Regions from separate parts of the Lacimicrobium alkaliphilum genome, predicted to be linked through region 4. Evidence: predicted binding sites of a transcription regulator. Region 4 holds the regulator's gene; each other region holds the start of a gene.
What was found. Region 4 encodes FliA, which starts transcription of late flagellar genes. Its sites were predicted from a motif close to CTAAAGNTNNNNNNNNNNNNGCCGATA; they were not measured.

Region 1 (4,700 bases), 1.9 Mb from region 4:
GGCTGATGTCTATCGGGAGCCTGGGCCGGTCAAAGGTGGCAGCACCGAAATTGCCTTTGTCCGTGACCCCGATGGTTATGCCATAGAGCTGATCCAGCGGCAGTGAAACACGCACAGCTCCAAATCTGGCTGGGCTCGCTGGTACTCGCCTTTTTCAGTGTCACTGCCATAGCCACACCCCTCATCATTGCCCACCGAGGCGCCTCCGGCTACCTGCCGGAACACACGCTTGAGGCTGCCATACTTGCTTATGCTCAGGGTGCCGATTATATCGAGCAGGATCTGGTACTGAGTAAAGACGCGGTGCCGGTTGTATTGCATGATATCCATCTGGATACCGTTACCGATGTGGCTGAGCACTATCCCGACCGAGCCAGAGAGGATGGCCGCTTTTATGTCATAGATTTCACTCTGGCCGAGCTGAAAACCCTTTGGGTTAATGAACGCCGGGATCCTGAGGGCCACCAGGTGTACCCGACACGGTATCGGGGCAACGGCCACTTTCGTATTGCCACTTTCACCGAACAGCTGGAGCTGATTCAGGAACTTAACCGCACCACAAACAAGCAGGTGGGTTTGTATCCGGAAATCAAGGCGCCAGCCTTTCACCGCCAGGAAGGTCAGGATATCAGCCAGATAGTGATGAGCCTGTTACGTGAGCATGATCTGGACCGCAGCGATGCCAGAATCTTTTTACAGTGCTTTGATTTTGATGAAATAAAGCGTCTGCGCACTGAACTTAATGCCAGGCTGCCAATTATTCAGCTGATCGGTGAAAACGCCTGGCGGGAGAGCACTACTGATTATGCTTATCTGCAAAGCTCAGAAGGATTGGCTGAGGTGGCCCGCTATGCCCAGGGAATCGGCCCATGGCTGCCTCAGCTGATAGATATTAACAGTGGAAAACCATTGTCGCTGGTTAAACAGGCCAGAGCCGCCGGACTGGTGATTCATCCTTATACCCTCAGAGTTGATGACTTGCACGGCGAGATGAGCTGGTCCCAATGGCTTAAGGTACTAAAGGATCTGCAGATAGACGGGATTTTTACCGACTTCCCTGACCGCATACGCTGATCGCCAGCCTTCAAAGCACAGCAATAAACGGACGAACAGACTCTGGATTAAAGTCTGTCCATCCGGATCACAACCCGCCGGTTTTTGGCCCGCGACAGCTCATTCGTGTTCGGGGCAATATGGCGCCGCTCACCATGTCCGGTCACTTCGATTCTGCCCTCCGGCACGCCCATTCCGGTAAAGTAATTTTTAACTTTTTCTGCCCGGCGGACAGAGAGCTGCTCATTGTGCCAGCTACCGCCATAGCTGTCGGTATAGGCATCCAACAGCACCAGTTCAAGCTCAGGATCTTCTTTGAGATACTCACCGATCATGTTCAGTTTTTTCTTTGACTGACGGGTAAATTCATCGGAATTTTTTTCATAGGTCAATACCGAGTATGCAATATCCTCAAAGCTGAAGGGCAACAAATTGGCAACGCATTGGGAAAAGGCATAATACTGACGGACAAAATTACTGGCATTAAGCCCCACCGCCACTTTGTCATAGGGATTGTGCCAGTCCTGATAGTAAATGGTAGGCCAGTATCCTTTCTCCAGCTCCGATAAAATAGTCCAGGCCGCCTGTTCCGGCAAATCGCCATTAAACTGTTTGCGAATGGACATATCGGCAATTTCTTTTTGCATCGCACCGGGCATCCACGAGGGCGGAATGGAATAGACCGCGGCCACGCCATACTGCTTGGGCAGCCTCTGCATGGCCAGCTCAAACTCCAGATTCAGTTCCTTACTGGCCTGGCTGGTGAACAGGGCATCACCATACCCTGGTATAGTGTGGCTCAGGGTACATTGCAGGCGGGATTGATTGAGTAATTGCCATTGCGAATCCTCCACTTTGGCCGCATAGTGCCGGATACTGGCAGAGGCGGGCAATACCAATATTGCCATCAGCGCCACAATACACTTTTTCATGCTTTATCCTGTTATCTGCAGACGAACCCGGCCTGTGATGACCCACAGACCTGATTATACTCATTACACTATAGTCAATATACTCATCTTATCGGCAACAGGGACCGTCACTTGATGGCAAAATTGCCCCGGAATTGGCATAATGCCGCGCCCCCAAGTTGCAAAAAGGTCACAATGACAGCGCCAACACCACAACTCAAGCAAAGATTCAGAGGCTATTTTCCGGTGGTTATTGATGTGGAAACCGCTGGCTTTAATCATCAAACCGACGCCCTGCTGGAGATAGCCGCCGTAACACTGAAGATGGATGAACAGGGGCTGTTACACAAAGATCAGACTTTTCATCACCATATTCAGCCTTTTGCCGGCGCCAATCTGGAAAAAGCGGCACTGGAGTTTAATGGTATCGACCCATATTGCGCTTTGCGCGGCGCCATTGACGAGAGTGACGCGATGAAAGATTTGTGCAAGCAGATCCGCAAGCAGCAAAAACAGGCGGACTGCCAGCGCTCGGTGATCGTGGCCCATAATGCCGCCTTTGATCAGAATTTTGTCAATGCTGCCATTGAGCGCTGTGGGATCAAACGCACCCCATTTCATCCATTCGTCTCCTTTGATACCACCAGCCTTGCGGCCCTGGCATTCGGTCAGACCGTACTGGTGAAAGCCTGTCAGGCGGCCGGAGTCTCCTTTGATCAGAATGAGGCCCACTCGGCCTTATATGACGCCTCGAAAACCGCCGATCTGTTCTGCACTATCATCAATCGCTGGCACCACCTGGGGGGCTGGCCGCTCTGTGAACAGGAACCGCAGGGACAGGCGAATGACAACAACTGAGCCGGCACCCATATCTCTGCAACCATTGGGGATTATCCACACTCCTTACAAGCAAAAGTTCGCCATCCCCCGCCAGCCCGGTCTGGTCAGTGAGGCCATAGGTGAAATCCGTTTTTTTTCACCTTTTAATGACATCAATTGTTTCCGCGGTATTGAGCAGTTTTCTCATCTGTGGCTGCTGTTCCGCTTTCATCAGGTTCAGGAGCGCGGCTGGAAACCGACAGTCCGCCCGCCAAGACTGGGAGGCAATCAGCGTGTTGGCGTCTTTGCCAGTCGCAGTACCCACAGACCCAACGGGCTGGGTTTATCCGTGGTGGAATTTGTCAGTCTGAAGACAGATAAGGGTCAGGTGAGCCTGCAGGTCAGAGGCATGGATCTGCTCGATGGCACCCCCATTGTCGACATCAAACCATATCTGCCTTATGCCGATGCGCATCCCGGGGCCGCCGGTGGTTTTGCCAGTCAAGCCCCGCAGCCTGTACCGGTAAGGTTCTCAGCAGATGCTATGATCCAGCTTGAGCAACTGAGCCCGGAACCGGACAAAATGCAGCGCCTGATCCAGGCTGTACTGGCCCAGGACCCCCGCCCTGCCTACAAATCCAGCCAATCCCGGCCACAATCTTTTGCCATACGTCTGGATAATCTGAATATTCACTGGCAAAGTGAGCAGAATCGCATCGAAGTGGTGGGCATTGAGAACATTTGTGCCGAAAAAGCATAAAAATCTGCTGACTACACTTCTGCCCTGACGGGGGGGCTGTTAGAATGGCGCCCGATTTTTGGTCAAGGTACCCTCAGAATCAGGTGCCTACTATTGAGTGATGCCTATGCGAAGCAGTCAGTATTTACTATCAACCAAGAAAGAAACGCCTGCCAGCGCGGAAATCATCAGTCATCAGCTGATGATTCGTGCCGGTATGATCCGCAAACTGGCTTCCGGTATGTATACCTGGCTTCCAACCGGACTCAGGGTGCTGAACAAGGTCACCAATATTGTGCGCGAAGAAATGGTCAGAGCGGGCGCGCTGGAAATCTTAATGCCCATGGTGCAACCTGCCGATCTGTGGCAGGAGTCCGGACGCTGGGATGAGTATGGCCCGGAATTACTGCGGCTGAATGACAGACATAAGCGTGACTTTGTATTAGGCCCCACTCATGAAGAAGTCATCACTAACCTGGTCAAGCGTGAAGTCAGCAGTTACAAGCAACTGCCACTGAATCTGTTTCAGATCCAGACTAAATTCCGTGATGAAGTGCGCCCCCGTTTCGGTGTGATGCGCAGCCGCGAGTTTATCATGAAGGATGCTTATTCTTTTCACCTGACTCAGGAGTCCCTGGAACAATCTTATCAGCAGATGTTCCGTGCCTACTGCAACATTTTTGAGCGCATTGGCCTGAGTTATCGCCCGGTTATCGCCGACAACGGCTCGATTGGCGGCAGTATGTCGCACGAATTTCATGTATTGGCGGACTCGGGGGAAGATGCCATTGCCTTCAGTACTGAGTCTGATTTTGCCGCGAATGTGGAAATGGCTGAACTCAAAGGGCCTCAGCAATCCCCGGTTGCCCCACAAGGGGAAATGGAACTGGTCGAAACCCCCAAAGCCACTACTATCGCGGAATTGGTTGAACAATTCCCGGTACCCATAGAAAAGACCGTGAAAACCCTGATCGTCAAAGCCAGTGATCAATGCGACAGCGAGCTGGTTGCCTTGCTGGTACGTGGTGATCATGAATTAAACGAAGTAAAAGCCGAAAAACTGCCTCAGGTGGCCAGCCCGCTGACTTTTGCCACGGAAGAAGAAATCCGCCGCAGTATAGGCGCAGGTCCGGGCTCACTGGGCCCGGTCAATCTGCCTATCCCTTTTATCATCGATC
Region 2 (4,700 bases), 250 kb from region 4:
TCCCAGACTGGCCTGTTGCTTATGTCTCAAAGGAAACCAGGTGGTCACCACGCTCTTCTGATAATCAGACGCCTGGCATTGCGTGTCCTGGGGGAAGATGTCGGCACGGATGGAGACGGTGACGATATCGCCCTGATAGTCCTCGTGGATTAATTCCACTTTATTGACTTCGCCGCCGGCTCTGACTTCCAGCCGGTCATTCTGCAATAATCCGTCGGCAAGGTATTGCACACTGTTGACTCTGGCCCCGGCAAACATCAGCGCCTGCTTAATGGCTTCCTGGGTCGCCATTTTTCTGGCGTGGTGTTTATCACCGTTATGAACCACGGCCTGACCACTGGCTTCAAACCAGATGGCCTTGGCCTGCAAGCTGCATAAAGCAACGGATAATAATAGAAGCAATTTGTTCACTGGCATAACCTCAGATTTTCCCTGTCATGGTCTTGCACAAAATATACCGTTTTTTAGCGGGTTTATTGACGATGGGCTCAGATGGCACAAAAAAGGTATATAACTTGCTTAATTCAGTCTGATGGCAGAGAACCAACGCCAGAGTCTGACCAGAGTGTTGGTGGCTTTTTGTTCAGTTGGTTTGTTGACCTGTAGCCGTTCTTATTTCTGAGGTGACAGATGAAAATATTCTATTCGTTGATTGTGGCGGCATTTACGCTCAGCGGTTGTTCTTTGTTGTATGACAAGCATGTTGAATGGGAATATGTTGAGCCCGAAAACTATCCGGTTCTGACGGCTGTAGGTTATGCCCCTATTGATGAGCAGTCTGGCAGTTCAGCATCTCTGAAAATGTTGCAGGCGGTCAAGGCGTCAAAACTGGATGCTTATCGTGAGCTGGCCGAACAGGTGTATGGCCACAAGGTTAATGCGGATCAGTCACTGTCTAATATGCTGCTGGAAAACGAACAGTTGCAATCGTCGGTACAGGGCGTGATCAGGGGAGCCAAAGTGGTCAGAACCTATGCGGTAGGTGAGAACACCTATGCCACTGAACTTGAACTGGATATGCAGAAGGTTTACGACATTTATCTGTCAGTGGCTAAGCCAAGACGGATCAAGGATGTTAAATATTACTGACAAGCCGTCAGCCATCAGTTTGCAGTTTTCAGATAAAAAGACAAACCAGCTTAAACAAGACTTTTCTGGCAGGGAAGTGGGATGATTTTTTTAAAACTGGAAACTAGGCTTTAACGCCGCCGCCTTTGGGACCGGCTTTTTTCTTGCCCGCTTTGTCATAGGTCAGGCTTTCTTTGGCCCGCACTTCCATAATCAGACTGCGCAAATGCTCAAGCCTCAGCTGTCCTTGCTCGACCGCGGTGGCGTTAATTTGGGTACGATACTGGCAGTCTTCTACCTGGTGCTGAATTTTTTCTTTAGCTGCAACGAACGCAGCATCTTCGGGGGAGACAGTGGAATAGAGGCTGGCGATTTTCTGATCCTGCTGCTGAATTTCATCCAGCAGGGTTTGTTTTTCGTTGACCAGATTAATCAGGGCTTCCGCATCTCTGGAACTGATAAGCTGTAATTCGCTATCCAGTAACAACTGCAGCTTGCCGAGCAGTTCCTGCTGATGCGTCATTGCCTCGATAATTTGGCTCATATACTCAGGACTTTACCCCGAACAGTTCAGCCTCAAGTTTGGCAATTTTGCCTGCCAGCACTTCAGGATTGACCTGATACTCGCCAGATTGAATGGCTTTTTTCAGGCGCTCAACTTTCTCCTGGTTAACAGGAGCATCACTGCTTTTCTTCTGCATCTGCGCTAACTGCTGAGCAGATTGGGTTAGCGATACCGAATCCTGTCTCGGAGCCGCAGCCTGACTACGGGCACTATCTGCCTGAGTCGACGTCTGATTCTGCGCCTGTTGATTCAGCTTTTGGCTGTCTACCTGAGTCTTACTCAGGTTGCCGTTATTGCTGTTAATGTTGTTAACTGACATGGTCAAATTCCACTACCTAATTTACCTCTGCTTTAATTATCGGCAGGCTCTGAGATATCTTTAGCAATCTTTCATCAATATTTGCAGTTATGCTAGCAAATATTTTACCAATACTCACTCTTTGCCTGAATCCGATGTCTTGTCATAGTGTATCGGCCAGTCGTATCAGGTCTTTAAATACCTACAGCCACTTCCGAAGCACTGATAACAGTGGCGTCAATCTGACGGCGGCTGGCGGTATTTTCTATGCGTATGGTGTCACCGATATTGCCGTCTTCCTCGGCCACTCCTGAGGCTTTAATCTGCAGCCCGCTCACATTGGCTGTAATAACCACACTGTCGCCTTTGCAGACATAACAGAGCAATGACGGTTCGATCGGCTGTCCGGCTCTTAAGCGGCGTTTGCTGCGTGCTCCGGCCAGGCTGCCGATAGTCGAATAGGTACTGCCCCGCAGTTGATTGACGTCCAGGTTCACCACTTCCAGTTGATTCTCAGATAAGAGTTCACCCGGTGACACAGCCTGCTTCGCAACGACGACTTTTTGCATTTGCTGTACGTTCACCATTACATATAAAAACCAGTTCGAACTGGGACAGGAAACCCGCACCGTTACATTGCGCTGAGTCAGGCTATTATCACTGGCGCTGGCCTCGAAAGGTGTTTCGCAAGGTGCTATCCGAATGCGTTGATCTACCGCAACTGCCTTGACCTCTGTGCTGATATTCTGGTCATCACCTGCCGAGATCCTTGTCTTGACAAAGTCTTCAGCGACCATCCGGATGCGTTCGTGCACCGTGCTCTGCTCTTGTGCTAAACACGACGAACCTGCAGCGAGGGTAAAAAATGTCAGTATTCTCAGAGTGCTAGCAAAACTTTTCATATTCACTTTGTGTCAGTTTGTCTATGCTTAAGGACAAAATCTTGTAACATGGTAAAGACATAAGCCTTATCTGATATATACAAGATTCATGTTAGCGCTGGTTTTCACGATAACAACGAATAGGTTTATATATGCCGGGATCAGTGCTCAGCACTGCAACCGGTTTAATCTGACTTGTATCGGGTGTCAATTTACCGTCGATGCAAGCTAATATTGTTAGTTAGGGCAATTTCTGTGCCTAAACTGATACAGCTTTGGGGTGATATATGGCTGGAATCCTGGATTCAGTTAATCAACGTACACAGTTGGTCGGACAGAACCGGCTTGAACTGCTGTTATTCAAATTGCAGGGTAATCAGCGCTTCGGCATTAATGTTTTTAAAGTGCGCGAAGTATTGCAATGCCCCCCCCTGACGTCCATGCCAAGGCTCAACCCTTTTGTGCGCGGTGTGGCACACATCAGAGGCCAGACCATATCAGTCATTGACCTCAGCATGGCCACAGGTGGCAGAAAAATTGATGACGTTACCAAGCGCTTTATTATCATTGCCGAATACAACAGGTCGGTGCAGGGTTTTCTGGTCGGCTCCGTGGAACGTATTATCAATATCAACTGGGATTCCATTTTGCCCCCACCAAAAGGTACGGGCAGAGCAAGTTATCTGACGGCTGTTACCGAGATTGATAACGAGCTGGTCGAGATACTCGATGTAGAAAAGATCCTCAATGAGATCACGCCTCTGGGAACCGATGTCAGCGCCTCAGTGACCGAAGGGCTGGATATTTCTTCGGTCAAAGACAAGATCATCTACATTGCCGATGACTCGTCCGTAGCCAGAAAGCAGGTGATCAAGGCGCTGACCAGTCTGGGGCTTAAAATCGAGGCTGCCAAGAACGGCGCTGAGGCCCTGCGGGGATTGCTCGCGCTTGCAGAGGAAACCGGTGATGTCACCGACAAGGTCGGCGTGCTGGTTTCGGATATTGAAATGCCGGAGATGGATGGCTATACCCTTACTGCAGAAATAAAGAATAATCCTAAATTAAAGAATCTCCATGTTATCCTGCACACATCACTGAGTGGTGTCTTCAATCAGGCGATGGTAAAAAAAGTGGGCGCTGATGATTTTATTGCCAAGTTTCACCCCGATGAACTGGCGAACTCAGTGAAGAAGTGGTTAGGTCTTGAAACATAATCAGAGTGTAGTCTGTGTCTGATAGAGAAATTGGTAGCCAGGATTATCAGTTATTCCGTGATTATCTGGAAAAACAATGTGGCATCGTATTAGGTGACAACAAGCAGTACCTGGTGCGCAGTAGGCTCTCGCCATTATTACGCAAGTTTAGTATCGACAGCCTGGCACAGCTGGTGGCAAAGGTGGTCAACAGCCATGATCGGGGTTTGCGTGAGGCCGTCATTGACGCCATGACCACCAATGAAACCCTCTGGTTTCGTGATAGCTATCCTTTTGAATTACTTAAATCCCAGTTGCTTGCAAAGTTCAGGGGCAAAAACTCGCCGCTGCGGATATGGTCTGCTGCCTGTTCTTCAGGACAGGAGCCTTATTCTATTGCCATGAGCATACTGGAGTATCTGCAGCGTAACCCCGGGGCATTCCCTGGTGGGGTGCAGATTGTAGGTACTGATATCTCAGTAGACATGCTTAACCGCTGTAAGGCGGCAGAGTACGATAACTTGTCTTTATCAAGAGGTTTGTCTGAAGAACGTAAGCGGCAGTTTTTTCAGCCGTCCGATGGTGGCAGCCTTAAACTCAAGCCTCAGGTTACCAGTATGGTCTCTTTCAGACCCATCAATCTGCTGGATTCCTATGCCTCAATGGGTAAATTTGATCTGGTATTCTGTCGCAAT
Region 3 (4,700 bases), 370 kb from region 4:
GGCAGGTTTTTGCATGTATTGAGTATAACTTAATTTGAGCGTACAACTGTGCGCTAGCGAACAAGTGTGCGCTAATTTATCCAGTTTGTGTGGCTGAGGCAAGCAAAGATCATACTATTTGGTGATACACTGACACACACTTTTGAATTCCTTAGACAAAAAGTTTACTCAGAATGAGACGTCAGCAACAGAAACTGAAAACCCGCAGGGCAATAATCGATGCGGCGTTTAACTTGCTCGATGAGCAACGGAGCCTCTCCAGCGTGAGTCTGCGGGAAATTGCACGGGCGGCAGGCATAGCACCTACTTCATTTTATCGTCATTTCAAAGACATAGATGAGTTAGGTCTGACATTAGTGGACGAAGCGGGTTTGGCGCTGCGCCAACTCATGCGACAGGCCAGGTCCAGAATCGATGCGGGGGGCGGTGTCATCACCACCTCTGTAAACACCTTTATGGAGTTTGTGGTAGCCAACAGCAATGAATTCAGATTGTTGCTAAGGGAACACTCAGGCACATCGCCGGCGTTCAGAGCCGCGGTATTAAGAGAAATTCAGCATTTTATTGAAGAGCTCAGCGACTATACTGCAAATCATACCGGTCTCAGTAGGAATCTGGCCAGTCTGCAGGCTGAGGCAATGGTGAAACTGGTGTTCAGCGCCGGAGCAGAGGTCATTGATGCCAGCTCTGCGCAGAGGGACGTCCAGGCTCAGCGGCTAATTCAGCAATTGCGCATTATTGCCAAAGGAGCGTCATTTTATGCTGGCAAAAGTCAGCATGCCCCGGAGTAAAGAAACTATTTCTTGCCCTGCAGAAAAACCCCACATTCTGTATGGTGGGTATAAGGAAACTGGTCGAACAGGGCAAATCGTTTAATCGAGTGGGTTTGAGTCAAAGATTGTAGATTATCAATCAGTGTTTCTGGATTACAGGAAATATAGACAATATTGTCGTACTGACTGACTAAATTACAGGTATCGGGATCCAGGCCGGCCCTGGGTGGATCAACCAGCACTGTCGTACAGTTAAAAGAATGAATATCCACATCTTGCAACCGCCTGAAAGTTCTCTCGCCGTTTAAAGCCTGAGTAAACTCTTCGCTGGACATGCGAATTACAGTAACATTATCAATCTGATTCAGTGTCAGATTATCGTTGGCGGCTGTTACTGATGTCTTTGATATTTCTGTGGCTAACACCCGGTTGAAGTTTTGCGCCAGTGGCAGCGTGAAATTGCCCAGACCACAATAAAGTTCAAGCAGATCCCCGTTGCATCCCTTCGTAACATCCAGTGCCCACTCAATCATTTTCTGATTCACATCGGCGTTAGGTTGGGTGAAGCTGTTTTCGATCTGCTTAAAATGTAGCTCTTTACCCTTTATGTTGAGGGTTTCAATAACGAAGTTTCGATCCAGGTGCCACTGCTGTTTTCTGGCTCTGCCGACAATATCAATGTGATACTTTTTCCTCAATTCGGCCAGAATTGGCGCGATACTTTGCTGCCACTGTTCATCAAGAGGGCGATGATAAATCAGGCTGACCAGAATCTGGTCGCTTAGCGTACTGAGATAATCGATCTGGTAGAGCTTACGTCGTGCGCAATCGTCAGACTTCAGCAGTGGTATAAGATCCTGCATCACAGCATTGATTAATGTGCTGGCGGGCGGGAAAGTATCGACACGATATTTTTCCTTAGTGTTTGGGTCAAACATAATATGGAAAAGATCATCATCCTGATGCCAGACCCTGAATTCGGCACGCATGCGATAATTAACAGGTGCAGAGGGAAAGACTTCCAGTTCCGGGCAGTCAAACCCGCTAAAGCGCACTTTTAATTGCCCCGCCTTTTCAGTTAGCAGGTTTTGATAGTCGCTACTGTCAATCTCTGTAGGTCGCATGCCGAAGTCCTCGTAAAATGGGCGGCAGATTCTAGCAAAAGGCCCGGGCAGATTGCCATCACTGCTTTTTATTCAAAAAGACTAATATTTGTACTGCAGGGGCCGATATAGTTACCGAGGTGGGAGGAATCTATCATGAACTTAGGTGAAATTAAGGCATTTATGAGTGACAGGGCTCAGCAGTCCGGGCGCTCCGACGTGCAAAATCAGTTACGTGAGGCCGGGTTACGTCAGGCTGCCAGTCAACCAGCCAGTGCCGTGACACTGTCTCAAAGTATGGCATCGGGTAAATTTGTCGGCATGGCCGTATTCAGTACAGCGCTGAATGAGAATTTAGTCTTAGAGGGAAAGCGTCCGAAGTTTGAGCGCCCCAAGGAAGAGGAAAAGCCGTTATTTGACTTTGAAGAGATTGCCAAGAATGTACTGAACTTTGTTGGCGGGGCCATAAAAAATGCTCAGGCAAAAGGCGCCGATGAAGACAAGTTGACAAGCATGTTTGATCAGGCACGCCAGGGTGTTCTCAAGGGCGTTAAAATGGCTGAAAAGGATCTTGGTGGCATGATGAATGAAGAAATTTCAACAGGAATAAAGAAAAGTCAGGACTTGATTGAAGATGGGTTGCAATCCCTGGAGCAGAAAATCTTCGGCCAGTCTCTGCAAAGTCAGTCAGTCACTGAATCTTTCAGTTATACGAGAGAAGATAACAGTGAATTGAGTATCACCACAAAAGATGGGGACGAAGTGACTATTCGTTTTGAGGATAGTACTCAGTTTGCTTTTCATCAAAGCCTGATGACTTCCGGCCAATCTTCTGAGAATCAGGCCGGGGCCGAAGGTGAACAGCAAAGCACGGACAACAATTTCAGCTTTACTGCCAGCCAGAGTTATCAGTTTTATCAGGCCAATGCCTTTAGTTTCTCGGTACGAGGTGAGCTTGACGAGTCGGAGCTAAGTGCCATCGGTGAACTGGTGGGCGATGCCGCTGATGTGGCTGATGAGTTTTACAATGGCAATGTTGAAGAGGCTTTTAATCAGGCTCTTAAGCTGGGCTTTGATGATTCGGAGCTTACCAGCTATGCATTACAATTGAGCAGAAATGAGCAAACCAAAGTGATCCAGACCTATGAATCTGTCTCTCATAATGATGATATGAGCCGCGGTCAGGAGGGGCTGGGGCCGATAAAAACGGTGTCTCATTACCTTGAGCGGATGCTGAATATGGCAGATAAGGCGCAGCAAAACCTGCCAGACAGAGAAAGCTACGAGAATCTGATTAATGGATTGGTGAATAAAATGCCGGATGTACAAACACCGGATTTGCTGGAAGCGATTAATCGTTTTCACTCATTCAACAATAAATTGATGAGTAATTTACCTCAGTCAGTGCTGTCTCAACCACAAAGTACCACTGAAGTTTAAGAAAAAGCCTGCATTTGCAGGCTTTTTTATTCTGAATTAATGGTCTTGCTTGTCCTTGGCCATGCGCACTTTTAATGTGCGTTCCTGAAATTCAGTATCATTTAATGCAGAAACTGCACTTTCGGCATCCTTTTCTGCCATTTCAACGAAACCGTAGCCCTTTCTCTTGCCGGTACGGCGATCCTTCATCAGCCTCACCGACACAACTTCACCATGAGAGGCAAAATGGTCTGATACTTCCTGTTCGCTTGCGCGATACGGGAGATTGCCGACGTAAAGTGTTTTACGCTCACCGGTAAAAGAGGAAGGCGGCGTTGAACTTTTATCCGAAGGCTGGACAGCAGTGCGTACAAAGAGTTTTGCCAGTTGTGGCGATACAATACCGCCAACGAGCAGGCCTAAAGCTAAAGCCTGATTTGACAGGAGCAACTCAGCAGGAAATAAAAAGAAGGCCAATATGGCAAGAATGCCAGCAACAAGTATATAAAGAAGAAAAGATGGATTCATGTAACTACCTAAAATGTAATTGAAAAGTTAATAGCACCGATATGGTACTCATTAATTCACCCGAGGCCAACTATTGCGCAGATTTAAACAATGACCAGTAGCCTTATTTTCATTCGGGACAGAAAAATCAACCAAATTGTCGCAAATGTGAGCAGTTGACACAAAAGCGTCATTTTTCCCTTGCACCGGGTTCTGTTCTCTGTAAAATGCGCGCCACTTCGACGGGGTAAGATGCTTACGCCGGGTCAGGATGACGACCGAAGGGGATGGCAGTTTGGCTGCTATCATCATAAGGAACGTGAAGGGGTTAGCGTTGACGATTAGTGTTACTAATTGGCGCAAAACACCTTGACAGTGACCCCGGATAGCGTAAAATGCGCGTCCCGCTTGAGAGAGGCCTTGAAGGTGCTTTTGAGCGAACTGTTCTTTAACAATTAGCAACAAGACAATCTGTGTGGGCACTCATTAAAAGAGTGTCAGCCAAAAAGTTATATTCATGATTTATTTAATTGAAGAGTTTGATCATGGCTCAGATTGAACGCTGGCGGCAGGCCTAACACATGCAAGTCGAGCGGTAACATTTCTAGCTTGCTAGAAGATGACGAGCGGCGGACGGGTGAGTAATACTTGGGGATCTGCCTGATGGCGGGGGACAACCACTGGAAACGGTGGCTAATACCGCATAATGTCTTCGGACCAAAGTATGGGACCTTCGGGCCATACACCATCAGAGGAACCCAAGCGAGATTAGCTAGTAGGTGAGGTAAAGGCTCACCTAGGCGACGATCTCTAGCTGTTCTGAGAGGAAGATCAGCCACACTGGGACTGAGACACGGCCCAGACTCCTACGGGAGGCAGCAGTGGGGAATATTGGACA
Region 4 (4,700 bases):
AAGAGACGCCAGATTAATCAAACAGTTAGATACCTTGAGCGAGTCATCTTGTGCTAATATCAAACATTATCTGGTTTTGGCAGCCAATGCGCAGCATCAGGTAATGGAGCATACACTGAAGACTTACAGGCAGATTTCTTTACAGGGCTGTATTTTCACCAAACTGGATGAGTGTTACAGTCTCGGCGAAGCCATCAGTCTGGCGGTTGAGCATAAACTGCCCGTAGGATATCTGACCGATGGACAGAAAGTGCCGGAGGATATTAAGGTTGCTGACGGAAAATATCTGATTTCATGTGCAGCCCGGCTCTATAAGCAGTATGCTTCAGTACCCACGAGAACTCAGCAGGTTGCAAACTCAGCAGTATCATTATGATTGAGGATCAAGCGAGTAGCTTAAGACGAATGAACCAACCCAATTTAATTAAAGTTATCGCTGTGACAGGCGGCAAAGGTGGGGTAGGTAAAACCAATATCACCCTCAACACCGCCATCGCCATGGCCAGACAAGGCAAGCGGGTGATGGTTCTTGATGCCGACCTCGGGCTGGCCAATATCGACGTGATGTTGGGGCTGCGGGTGGAGAAAAACCTGTCCCACGTACTGTCCGGTGAATGTTTGCTTGAAGATGTGTTGGTAGAAGGGCCTGCGGGAATTAAAATCGCTCCGGCTACATCCGGCACTCAGTCGATGACAGAACTGACTCCCACCGAGCATGCCGGTTTGATCCGTGCCTTCAGCGAATTACAGAGTAAAATTGATGTACTGATTGTGGATACCGCCGCAGGTATCTCCGATATGGTGCTGAGTTTTTCACGGGCCGCCCAGGATATAATGGTGGTGGTGTGTGACGAACCGACTTCCCTGACCGATGCCTATGCCCTGATCAAAATCCTTAACCGGGACCACGGTGTGTTTCGCTTTAAAATAGTGGCGAATATGGTGCGTAATTTACGTGAAGGACAGGAACTCTTTGCTAAGCTGTCCAAGGTCACAAACCGATTTCTGGATGTGGCGCTTGAGCTGGTGGCAACGGTACCCTTCGATGAAAACATCCGCAAGGCGGTGCGTAAGCAAAAAGCCATTGTTGAAGTCTTCCCGGGCTCACCAGCCGCGATAGCCATAAACAATTTAGCCAAACAGGCGCTTAAATGGCCTGTTCCGGCGCAACCAGGCGGACATCTGGAGTTTTTCCTGGAGCAATTAGTTGATCAAGGGACTGAGGTGCAGAGAGATAAAGTGTGAATAATAAAGCCGCTGCCTATCAGCAACTTGATGATAAAAGTAAGCTTGTAGAACAACATGCTTCACTGGTTAAGCGCATTGCTCATCATTTGATGGCAAGACTCCCTGCAAGTGTTTTAGTTGACGATTTGATTCAGGCTGGCATGATTGGCTTGTTGGAAGCGTCGAGAAACTTTGACGGTTCCAAAGGTGCCAGTTTTGAAACCTTTGCCGGTATCCGTATCCGCGGCTCTATGCTGGATGAGATCCGCAAAGGTGACTGGACACCCAGGTCGGTGCACAAAAACAGCCGCGCCATTGCCGAAGCCATCTCGCAGGTGGAAAAAGACACTGGTCGTGACGCCAGAGACAATGAAGTGGCAGAGAAACTGCAGGTGAGCATGGAGGAATACCATCAGATGCTCAATGAAGTGAATGCCGGGCGCATGGTGGGTATCGAAGATTTGGGTATCACAGAAGATGTGATCACCACAGAGCAGAGTCGTGGCACCGATGCGCCTTATGACGATTTGTTACAGGGATCGTTTCAAAAAGCACTGGCCCATGCTATTACTACTTTGCCGGAACGGGAGGCCATCGTATTGTCGTTGTATTACGATGAAGAACTCAACCTGAGGGAAATTGGTGAAGTGCTGGAAGTAAGCGAATCGAGGATCAGCCAGATACACAGTCAGGCTATGCTCAGGCTGAAAACCAGGATGCAATCCTGGCGTGTTGCATGATTTTCAATAAGAATAACAGTTAGTTGAATCCTCACTGGAGGCAGTTTTGGATAAAAATATGAAAATTCTCGTTGTTGACGATTTTTCAACAATGAGACGTATAATCAAGAACTTACTTAAGGATCTTGGCTTCACCAATGTGCAGGAGGCCGATGACGGTAATACCGCCCTGCCCATGTTGCAGCAAGGGGATTTCGACTTTGTCATTACCGACTGGAACATGCCGGGGATGCAGGGGATTGACCTGCTCAGGGCCATCCGATCCGATGACAGCCTCAAACACCTGCCGGTGCTGATGGTGACCGCTGAAGCCAAGAAGGAGCAGATTGTTGCTGCCGCTCAGGCTGGCGTCAACGGCTACGTGGTTAAACCCTTTACCGCCGCTACGCTGAAGGAAAAGCTGGATAAGATTTTTGAGCGCCTTGGGTAATCCCGGGTGGATCCTGAACAAAGAGGGAACACCTGAATGACAGACAAAGCGCCGATTTCATTAGAAGATGCCCGCCGCCTGGTTGAACTGCTTGAAGCCGGAGACAACGAGGCCGCCGGTGAATTGCTCGACAGTGTTACTGAACATGATTCTGTGGAGCTGTTTGCGGAAGTGGGCAAACTGACCCGGCAACTGCATGATTCTCTGAACAATTTCCAGCTTGATGCGCGTATCGCCAATCTCGCTAATGAGGATATTCCTGACGCTCAGACCCGTCTCAATTATGTGATTGAGACCACCGAGGAAGCTGCCAACCGGACCATGGATGCGGTGGAAACCAGCATGCCCATCGCCGAGCAGCTGAATGCCAAGATTACCGGTATTCTGCCCGAGTGGAAAAAGCTGATGACCCGGCAAATAGAGCTGGGTGAGTTTAAAACCCTGTGCCATGATCTTGACCGCATTCTCGAAGACGCCAGTGTTGAATCGGCGAAGCTCAATGAGCTGCTCACGGAAGTGCTGATGGCCCAGGGCTACCAGGACCTTACCGGGCAGGTTATTCGCCGGGTCATCGAGCTGGTCAAAGAGGTCGAAGACAACCTGGTGCATATGCTGACCGTATTTGGTGAGCCGGAAGTTGATGAAAATTCTAATAAATCTGACAAAAAGTCCGATAAGGAAGTGGCTGAAGGACCGATAATTGATGCTGACAGTCGGGATGATGTGGTATCGGGTCAGGATGACGTAGATGATCTACTTTCAAGCTTAGGGTTTTAAGGAGCTGACGCATGTCGTTTGACGTTGACGAGGATATCCTGCAAGACTTTCTGGTGGAAGCCGGAGAGATCCTGGAGCAACTTCAGGAACAGCTTGTCGATCTGGAGAACAATCCCGAAGACGCCGACCTGCTGAACGCGATTTTTCGCGGCTTTCATACCGTCAAAGGTGGCGCCGGGTTCCTGTCGCTGACACCTCTGGTGGATGCCTGCCATGGTGCCGAGAATGTGTTCGACACCCTGCGCAATGGTCAACGGGAAGTATCCTCTGAGCTGATGGATGTGATCCTGCAGTCTCTGGACTGCATTAACGATATGTTTGCCAGCGTCAAGGCCCGTGAAGAACTCACGCCTGCGGCTCCCGAACTGCTCGAAGCCCTGCATAGATTAAGCAAACCCCAGTCAGAAGACGAAGCGCCGGTGGAAGTGCCGGTGGTGTCATCTGCTCCTGAGGCTGAGCCCGCGGCAGATAAAAGCGCCACGCAGGATGACACTGCTGATGCCTCCGCTGGCGGTGATATTGACGAAATTACCGAAGATGAATTTGATAAGCTGCTGGATGAGCTGCATGGCCCCGGTGCCGGCCCTTCGAAACAGGATGCCGGGACGTCAAAAGCCGAGACTGCCGCTGCGCCAAAACCGGCTCAGGCCGCCTCAGGTGATGATGACGATATCACCGATGATGAATTTGAAGCGCTGCTGGATCAACTCCATGGTGAGGGCAAATTTAAAGCCCCGGATGAGGATAATGTAAGCCAGACTGCGGGTAATCAGGGCAGTGATGACAAGGGTGATGATGAAATCACCGACGATGAATTTGAAGCGCTGCTGGACCAGTTGCATGGATCCGGTAAGGGTCCCTCTGCAGAGGAAAAAGCTGCAGCGAAAGCCGCTGAAGAAAAAGCCGCTAAAGCACCGGCGCCTGCTCCTGCGCCATCTCCGGCTGCTGCGAAAGCACCGGCTCCGGCCCCTAAGGCCGCACCAGCGCCTGCTGTGGCTAAAAAGGAAGAGAAAAAACCCGCTCCGCCGCCGGCTGAAACCACCGTACGGGTGGATACCAAGCGCCTTGATGAAATCATGAACATGGTGGGCGAGCTGGTACTGGTGCGCAACCGGTTACTCAGTCTGGGCATTAATATTGCGGATGAGAGCATGTCCAAGGCGATTGCCAATCTGGATGTGGTCACTGGCGACCTGCAGGGTGCGGTGATGAAAACCCGCATGCAGCCAATCAAAAAAGTGTTTGGCCGTTTTCCGCGGGTGGTCAGGGATCTGGCCCGCAGCCTGAAAAAAGAAATTAATCTGAAACTGGTGGGTGAAGATACCGACCTGGATAAAAACCTGGTTGAGGCGCTGGCCGATCCGCTGGTGCATCTGGTGCGTAATTCTGTCGACCACGGCATTGAAATGCCTGATGAACGGGAGGCTGAAGGTAAGCCGCGCACCGGTTCGGTGACCCTGTCGGCATCGCAGGAAGGGGATCATATTTTGCTGACCATCGAAGATGATGGTAAAGGCATGGATCCC

Region 1: a site for FliA is predicted at 2,075-2,101, ahead of AT746_RS05490 (flagellar protein MotY). Genes of this name have one in related genera too.
Region 2: a site for FliA is predicted at 1,990-2,016, ahead of flgM (flagellar biosynthesis anti-sigma factor FlgM). Genes of this name have one in related genera too.
Region 3: a site for FliA is predicted at 1,979-2,005, ahead of AT746_RS12465 (DUF5610 domain-containing protein). Genes of this name have one in related genera too.

The regions. Positions count from the first base shown of each region.
Region 1 is NZ_CP013650.1:1,213,949-1,218,648, reverse strand. It holds gene gloA (lactoylglutathione lyase) at 1-106, shown strand, start outside; gene glpQ (glycerophosphodiester phosphodiesterase) at 103-1,074, shown strand; gene AT746_RS05490 (flagellar protein MotY) at 1,122-1,985, opposite strand; gene rnt (ribonuclease T) at 2,160-2,822, shown strand; gene tsaA (tRNA (N6-threonylcarbamoyladenosine(37)-N6)-methyltransferase TrmO) at 2,809-3,543, shown strand; gene AT746_RS05475 (proline--tRNA ligase) at 3,650-4,700, shown strand, end outside.
Region 2 is NZ_CP013650.1:2,869,343-2,874,042, reverse strand. It holds gene AT746_RS13085 (flagellar assembly protein T N-terminal domain-containing protein) at 1-411, opposite strand, end outside; gene AT746_RS13080 (LPP20 family lipoprotein) at 631-1,089, shown strand; gene flgN (flagellar export chaperone FlgN) at 1,193-1,612, opposite strand; gene flgM (flagellar biosynthesis anti-sigma factor FlgM) at 1,617-1,952, opposite strand; gene flgA (flagellar basal body P-ring formation chaperone FlgA) at 2,126-2,746, opposite strand; gene AT746_RS13060 (chemotaxis protein CheV) at 3,100-4,026, shown strand; gene AT746_RS13055 (CheR family methyltransferase) at 4,041-4,700, shown strand, end outside.
Region 3 is NZ_CP013650.1:2,747,893-2,752,592, reverse strand. It holds gene AT746_RS12480 (fatty acid desaturase) at 1-15, opposite strand, end outside; gene fabR (HTH-type transcriptional repressor FabR) at 174-791, shown strand; gene trmA (tRNA (uridine(54)-C5)-methyltransferase TrmA) at 797-1,897, opposite strand; gene AT746_RS12465 (DUF5610 domain-containing protein) at 2,033-3,316, shown strand; gene AT746_RS12460 (RNA recognition motif domain-containing protein) at 3,353-3,823, opposite strand; rRNA gene AT746_RS12450 (16S ribosomal RNA) at 4,330-4,700, shown strand, end outside.
Region 4 is NZ_CP013650.1:3,116,898-3,121,597, reverse strand. It holds gene flhF (flagellar biosynthesis protein FlhF) at 1-376, shown strand, start outside; gene AT746_RS14140 (MinD/ParA family protein) at 373-1,245, shown strand; gene AT746_RS14135 (RNA polymerase sigma factor FliA) at 1,242-1,967, shown strand; gene cheY (chemotaxis response regulator CheY) at 2,014-2,397, shown strand; gene AT746_RS14125 (protein phosphatase CheZ) at 2,434-3,174, shown strand; gene AT746_RS14120 (chemotaxis protein CheA) at 3,186-4,700, shown strand, end outside.